One region of the Mesorhizobium sp. RSR380A genome, then DNA from elsewhere that is predicted to be linked to it. Evidence: riboswitches for the same ligand, from Rfam matches in the RefSeq annotation. Region 1 holds a riboswitch; the other holds the start of a gene.
The links. Region 1 has a riboswitch for thiamine pyrophosphate ahead of ACYG9Z_RS23425 (YkoF family thiamine/hydroxymethylpyrimidine-binding protein). Riboswitches for the same ligand answer to the same signal wherever they lie in the genome.
Positions count from the first base shown of each region.

Region 2: linked by a shared signal. The riboswitch ahead of thiB (thiamine ABC transporter substrate binding subunit) and the one ahead of ACYG9Z_RS23425 (YkoF family thiamine/hydroxymethylpyrimidine-binding protein) in region 1 are both predicted to bind thiamine pyrophosphate.

Region 1 is NZ_JBTTIB010000001.1:4,855,268-4,858,653, reverse strand. Features, by position in the region: gene ACYG9Z_RS23430 (ABC transporter permease) at 1-415, opposite strand, end outside; gene ACYG9Z_RS23425 (YkoF family thiamine/hydroxymethylpyrimidine-binding protein) at 671-1,279, opposite strand; TPP riboswitch at 1,270-1,382, opposite strand; partial or broken gene ACYG9Z_RS23420 (GSU2403 family nucleotidyltransferase fold protein) at 1,593-1,982, shown strand; gene ACYG9Z_RS23415 (hypothetical protein) at 2,248-2,499, shown strand; gene ACYG9Z_RS23410 (DUF2934 domain-containing protein) at 2,655-2,894, opposite strand; gene ACYG9Z_RS23405 (hypothetical protein) at 2,987-3,202, opposite strand; gene ACYG9Z_RS23400 (DUF1236 domain-containing protein) at 3,301-3,386, opposite strand, start outside.
Region 2 is NZ_JBTTIB010000001.1:2,415,538-2,418,923, reverse strand. Features, by position in the region: gene ACYG9Z_RS11695 (ABC-F family ATP-binding cassette domain-containing protein) at 1-711, opposite strand, end outside; gene ACYG9Z_RS11690 (thiamine diphosphokinase) at 713-1,372, opposite strand; TPP riboswitch at 1,535-1,649, shown strand; gene thiB (thiamine ABC transporter substrate binding subunit) at 1,693-2,700, shown strand; gene thiP (thiamine/thiamine pyrophosphate ABC transporter permease) at 2,921-3,386, shown strand, end outside.

The sequences.
Region 1 (3,386 bases):
CAAGCAAGATTTTTGGCATCAGCCCGAAGCCGAACCACAGTACGATGAGCGGCGCAATCGCGACCAGCGGCAAGGTCTGGCTGACAATCAGCAGCGGAAACAGCGCGCGGCGCAGCGGGGCCAAGAAATCGACCAGCGCCGAAAGCACGAAGGCAGCGACCAACGAGCAGGCGAAGCCGGCTGATGTGGCGCGGATGGTGGGCAGCGTGTTGTCGGCAAGGGCAGCGCGATGCTCCCAGGCCTGCTGCAGCACGCGCGACGGCGCCGGCAGCATGGTGGGCGCAGCGCCACCATAGCGGGCGTAGAGCTCCCACGCCGCGAGGAGCAGGGCGGAGGCGCAGGCGGCGGGGATGGTCTTGGCGATGGCTGCGGCTAATCTCCCCCCTCGAGGGGGAGATGTCGCCGAAGGCGACAGAGGGGGTCGTCTCGCATAGAGCGCCCACGCCTTGCCGATGCGAAAAGGACGTCGGCGCTCCACGCGCTGGGACCCCCTCTGGCCTGCCGGCCATCTCCTGCTCGAGGGGGGAGATTCGTGGGCATCGCGGTCTTCGCCAATCGCCAATGGCTCCCCTCCTCTCTGTGCTGAGGGGTCAGAGGCATCTCCTCCACGCAATGGGTCAGATAAACCAGCCACGGCAATATCCTCAAGGAACGACGCTTGAGCCGCGGCTCAGACGGCGCTCGGGCTGTTCGCCGAGATCGTGATGTCGAGGGTGACGTGGCCGGCGCCGGGGCCGAAGCGGCAGAAGGCCTCGTTGAGCGTGGCAAACACCGCACCGGCATCGCCACGCAATTTGGTGCAGAAGTTCTTTGAGCGCTCAAAGACGCCGGACTGTTTCAGGAAATCGATGCAGCCGTAGATCTCGTCCATATGGTCGCCCGTGCCCATAACGTAGAGCGAGAACTGCGCCGCCACCGGCTGGCCGGTCGACGGCGTGGCCTGGACAGCGCGGATCGCGGCGATCTTGCGCTCGTCCAGCGGAATGGCGGGGCCGCCGGTCTCGTCGGAGCGGCAGATCGGATCGTCGGGCTCGCCCGGACAGCCGCGCGAGATCGCCGCCGAAAGCACGCAGTGCTTGCCGCTTTTGGCCGCCGCGACGAACAGGTCGCGCATGGCGGGAAACAGCACCTCGGGCGGCCCGACCATAAGGGTCGAGATGTCATCGGTTTCGATCCGCAGCCGGTCGCGCCAGGGATCGAGCGCGCCGAGCGCGCCGAGGATGACGCCGACGAAATCGTCGGTCATGGGATAAAGGGAAATCTGTGCGCCTGAAAACATCGCCCGCCTCGCTCCGCTGGTATTATCCAGATCAGCTTTAGGGTCCGAAGGCTTGCCGCCCTCATCTCAGCCCCGACGATACGGAGCACCCCTGTGGATGGGCGGGTTAAAGCACCGTTCGCGGCATTGGGGAAGCCGTTTGTTGAGGCACTGCGGGAAAGTGTTTTGGGCCAGACGTGCCGGGCGCCCGGGCGTTAACAGACGACTCGTCAGTTCGTTGCGTTATAACGTTTCCACGAACTTCTTATAACTGCGTTGAAATTCAAGCTGATAAACGTAATTATAAGAAAACGGCAGAGACTCCGCGCAGCCCTTACGGTTTCTGGATTTCCTTATCCGCGACCCCATCCGGACTGTGCTCCTGCATCGCTCGGGCTTGCCTGTGCTGGTCCCCTCGCCCCAGCGCTACGCCATCCACAAGCTGATCGTCGCCTCGCGACGCGGGCCGAGCGCTGGCGCCAAGCGGGAGAAGGATCTCCATCAAGCGCGCCTGCTGACCCAAGCGCTCGAAGCCACGCGTCGCCAGGACGACCTTGCCTTCGCCTTCATGGAAGCGTGGGACAAGGGCGAAAACTGGCGCGAGACGATCCGGGGCGGCTTGAACCTGTTCGACGCCGCCACGAGGGAAAACAGTCACACCATCCTGGGGAAATCCCTCCGCGAAATTGGTGCGACTCCTGAAGGATTCACGATGCGGGATTAGCTGAAGCGACCGCTGCTATATTCATTTCCATCGTCCCAACCGTACGAAATTGGCTTGACGCTTATTCGTACATAAAGTACGATATCTCTTTTCGCAGAGAGGAATGTCCTTGAGCACAGCGAACCATGTTGCCTTCGCCGATCTCTCTCGGCCTTTGCTGTCACCCCCGTCGTTGCCGCCGCCTTTGTTGCCGCCGCCTTTATTGCCGCCCCCTTTGTTGCCCTTGTCATTCGATCAGTGCGAACGCCTCGCCGGGGCTTGGCGAATGGCCAGCCAAGACATCGCCGACGACATCCGCTTCATCCGCCAATATCTGAAAGTCGTTGCCGAGAAGGACGAGAGGCTGTCGACCGGCACCCTTGTTCACAGCCGCGCCTATGTCGAGGCCTGCGCCGGCTGGCTGCCACAGACTGTAACGCGCTATCTGCGCCACCTGCGCCAGATCACCGAATGCGAACTGGCCATGACAGCTGCCGGCATTCGCTTTGCGCTGTCGAGTTATGCCTGGGAGGCATGAGGGCGCCTGTCGCCAAACACAAGGAATTGCGCTGCCCGTCGCAGGCGCAATTCGTCAGGTTGAGAGGCTCGGGCGCGCCTGAACGGCGGGCGCCAAGGATGGCCCGGCCAGCGAATTCCGGCCTTGCTTTATTTCGACTGGCCTTATTTCTGGCCTTATTTCGATTTGGCTTTGCCGGACTTTGCGGCGGCAGGCTTCGCTGCCTTTGACTTGGCGGCTGCCTTGGCGGGCTTGGCGTCAGCTTTCTTCGCCGCCTTTTTTGGCTTGGCGACCGCGCCATCGACTTCAGCCGTGGCCTGCTCCCAGTGTTCCTGATGCGCGCCTTCAGGCCGGCCGGCCTTTTCCCAAATCTCGTGCGCGCGCTGGCGAATGCGGTCCTGTTTGTCGTCCGTCACTTAAGCCTCCGTGGTTGGGTCCGGTCGGTTGGTCCAGATTCCACGAAAACATTAGCCGAAAATTCGGCCGGCGTCTTGAGTGACGAGACATCTCAGCGCGGGTCGGAAATCACCGCAACGCCGAGCAGCGCCGCTTTCTTGACGATCAGCCCCGCGAGGTCGGCATCCGAACGATCGGTGCCGGTGCGCTCCCGCAGGAGCGCGATCGCTTCCTTCATCGATAACAGCGCCGTGTTGCGCTCGGCCAGCAACTTGTCGCAACACGCCGCAACATTGGCGGAGTTCGGGGTCTCGACATGCGGCAACATGGCAATTCTCCTTTCATCATGTTCGTCATTCGGCCCTGCCGCCCTTTTGGGAAGAACGACAGGGCCGTATCACCGATGAATGGTTAGGTTGTCGAGCGTTACTCGACCACCTCGACAATCCTGCGCGTGCTGGGGTCGACCAACACGGTATGGTTGTCGACGACGGCGTATCTGTACTGAACGT
Region 2 (3,386 bases), 2.4 Mb from region 1:
CACGCCATAGCGCAGCCAATGCTCCTCGCGCACGATCTGGCGGCCGAGCTTGTGCTGTTCGCGCTCTTCCTCTTCCAGCACAAGGTCGCGCCATTCCTCGAAATGGCCAAAGCCCTTGTCGAGGCGGCGGGTCTGGCCACGGTCGAGCCAGACGGTGGCGCGCGAGACGCGTTCGAGGAAGCGACGGTCGTGCGAGATGACGATCAGCGCCGAAGACGTCCGGACAAGCTCTTCTTCCAGCCATTCGATGACCGACAAATCGAGATGGTTCGTCGGCTCATCAAGCAGCAGAATATCGGGTTCGGGCGCCATGACGCGGGCAAGTGCTGCGCGGCGCGCCTCGCCGCCGGAGAGATCGTTGGGGTTCTCCGTGCCGGCGAGGCCGAGATGCTCCATCAGATATGTGGCGCGGTAGGGATCGTCGGCAGGCCCAAGCCCGGCCTCGACATAGGCGCGCACATTGGCAAAGCCGTCCATGTCGGGCATTTGCGGGAGATAGCGCACCGTTGCCGAAGGCTGGCGGAAGACCTCGCCGTCTTGCGGCTCGATCAGACCAGCAGCAATCTTCAGGAGCGTCGACTTGCCGGAGCCGTTGCGGCCGACGAGCGCGATCTTGTCACCGGCGGACGCCGTCAGTTCGGCGCCATCGAGCAGCGGCGTGCCGCCAAAGGTCAGTCTTATGCCGTCGAGGTTGAGAAGGGGCGGGGCCATGTCAGCTTTCAGGCAAGGGGTAGGGGTGGGCGAGCAGCAGCGCGCGGCCATGGCCGAGCGCGATTTCGAGGCCTCCCCCGGTCGTGTTGGACTTGACCTCGTTCGAGATGGTCAGCGACGAGCCGAACACGACCTCGACATGGTCGAGCGGCCACTTCGCGCCGGACACGGTGAGGCCCGAAAGATCGGAAAAGCCGAGCACCGAAAACAGCGTTCCGTCGGCATAGTCGAAGCCGGCCTTGCCAGGCAGCAGAGGGGCGCCTTCCTGCGCTCCGCTGGTCAACAGCACTTTTGTCCCGGCCTCGGCCAGCCGCAGGCTGAGCGCCAGATGGAGGAAGGCGTGGTCGGCGCGCTTGCCGCCGAAAGCGCCGGCCAGCACCAGGCTGGTGGCGCCGCGTTCCAATGCCGCCGCGATCGCCAGTTCGCCATCGGTCTTGTCCTTTTCGGGAGGAAACACCTCCCGCGGCACGGCGGCGAGATCGGCAGGCAGGTCCGCCGGCACGGAATCGAAATCGCCGACCCACAGCTCCGGCATCACGCCGAGCAGGCGGGCATGATCGATGCCGGCGTCGGCGGCGATGACGCGCGTGCCCGCGACCTGGCGGTCGAGCCGCGGCGTGCGGACGAGATCGCCGCCAAGCAGGATGGTGAATGTGCTCATATCCGCTGGCCCTTACCAGCCCCGCCGACGAAACGGAAGGCCGAGCGGCACCATCACTCTTTGTTGGAGCATGATCTTTTTCCGGAAACGGATTCCACTTTCCGGGATCATGCTCGGGCAAACTTCCACTTGCGTGGCACCTTGGCCGGGCCTATGTGTCGAAACGCTCTAACGGGGTGCCGGACGCGATCTTCGCGGACCGGCTGAGAGGCAGTCTCGCCAACCCGCTGAACCTGATCCGGTTTGTACCGGCGGAGGGATTAGACGCTTCGGACAGCCCGACGCCTCAATTCCTTTCAACACGAATGAAGGAGGCGCCGATGCGCATGTTTTTGTCCCGTCTTGTCCCAGCGCTGGGGCTTGCTGTTTCGCTGCTGGCAAGCTCTGCGTCCGCGCAGGAAAAACTCACGATCTATACCTATGAGAGTTTCACTGCCGACTGGGGTCCGGGGCCCCAGGTGAAGAAGGAATTCGAGGCCGAGTGCGGCTGCAGCGTCGACTTCGTCTCGGTGGCCGACGGCGTCGCGCTGCTCAACCGCGTCAAGCTCGAAGGTGCCTCGACCAAGGCCGATATCGTGCTTGGTCTCGACACCAACCTCACCGCGGAAGCCAAGGCTTCCGGCCTGTTTGTCCCACATGGCGCGGTGGCTGAAAACAACGTGCCGGGCGGCTGGAGCGACGACACTTTCGTGCCCTATGATTATGGTTATTTCGCCGTCGTCTACGACACCGAAAAGCTGAAGAGCCCACCGAAGAGCCTGAAGGAACTGGTCGAGGGCGATGCCGCCGACAAGATCGTCATCCAGGATCCGAGGACGTCGACGCCGGGCCTCGGCCTGCTGCTGTGGGTCAAGTCGGTCTATGGCGACAAGGCGCCGGAAGCCTGGGCGAAACTCAAGGGCAAAGTGCTGACGGTGACGCCGGGCTGGAGCGAGGCCTACGGCCTGTTCACCAAGGGCGAGGCGCCGATGGTGCTTTCCTATACGACGTCGCCGGCCTACCACATGGTGGCCGAGAACACCGGGCGCTACCAGGCGGCCTCGTTCGAGGAAGGCGAGTATCTGCAAATCGAGGTCGCCGGCATCACCACCACGGGCGCGAAGAATCCGCTGGCGGCGAAGTTCCTGGCCTTCATGACCGGGCCGAAATTCCAGGATGTCATTCCGGAGACCAACTGGATGTTCCCGGCCGGGAAAACCGACAAGCCGCTCAATCCGGCTTTTGATAGGCTGGTCAAGCCGGCGAAGACCTTGCTGTTCAGCCCGGAAGAGGTCGCGGCAAATCGCAAGGCCTGGGTGGATGAATGGCTGGCGGTGATGAGCAAGTAGATTTGGCTGTATAGTCAAAAGATGAGTGCTCTACGGCGCCCCCCTCTGTCCTGCCGGACATCTCCCCCACGAGGGGGGAGATTGGCCTTTACGTTGACTTTCGCCAATCTCCGAAGCTGCAGGAATGAGCGGAGCGCTAAAACCGCCAATCTCCCCCCTCGTGGGGGAGATGTCCGGCAGGACAGAGGGGGGCGCGAAGGAACGCGACGCCCGGTAAAGAGTGCAACGCTCTGACCCCCGCATCACGGCCGGCATTGTCGCGCTTGCGGCAATCGCGCTGCTGATCGGTGGCGCCTTCGCCGGCCTTATCCGGGAAGGCGCGCACGACCTTTCCGGCGCCGCGTCCGCCTTTGACCTCTATCTCCTGCGCGTTGTCCGCTTCACGCTCTGGCAGGCTGCGCTCTCGACCCTGCTTTCCGCCGTACCGGCGCTCTTCGTCGCCCGCGCGCTGTCGCGGCATCCGCGCTTCTTCGGACGCGGCTTCATCCTGCAGCTGTTCACTGTGCCCCTTGCCTTGCCGGCAATTGTCGGAGCGCTGGGCATACTGGCGCTCTATGGCCGCGCCGGTTATTTCGCCGCGATCGGTGGCCAGAGCTGGCCCGACATCTATGGGCTGCCGGGCATCCTCGTTGCCCACGTCTTCTTCAACCTGCCGCTGGCCACCCGGCTGTTCCTCGAAGCGCTGG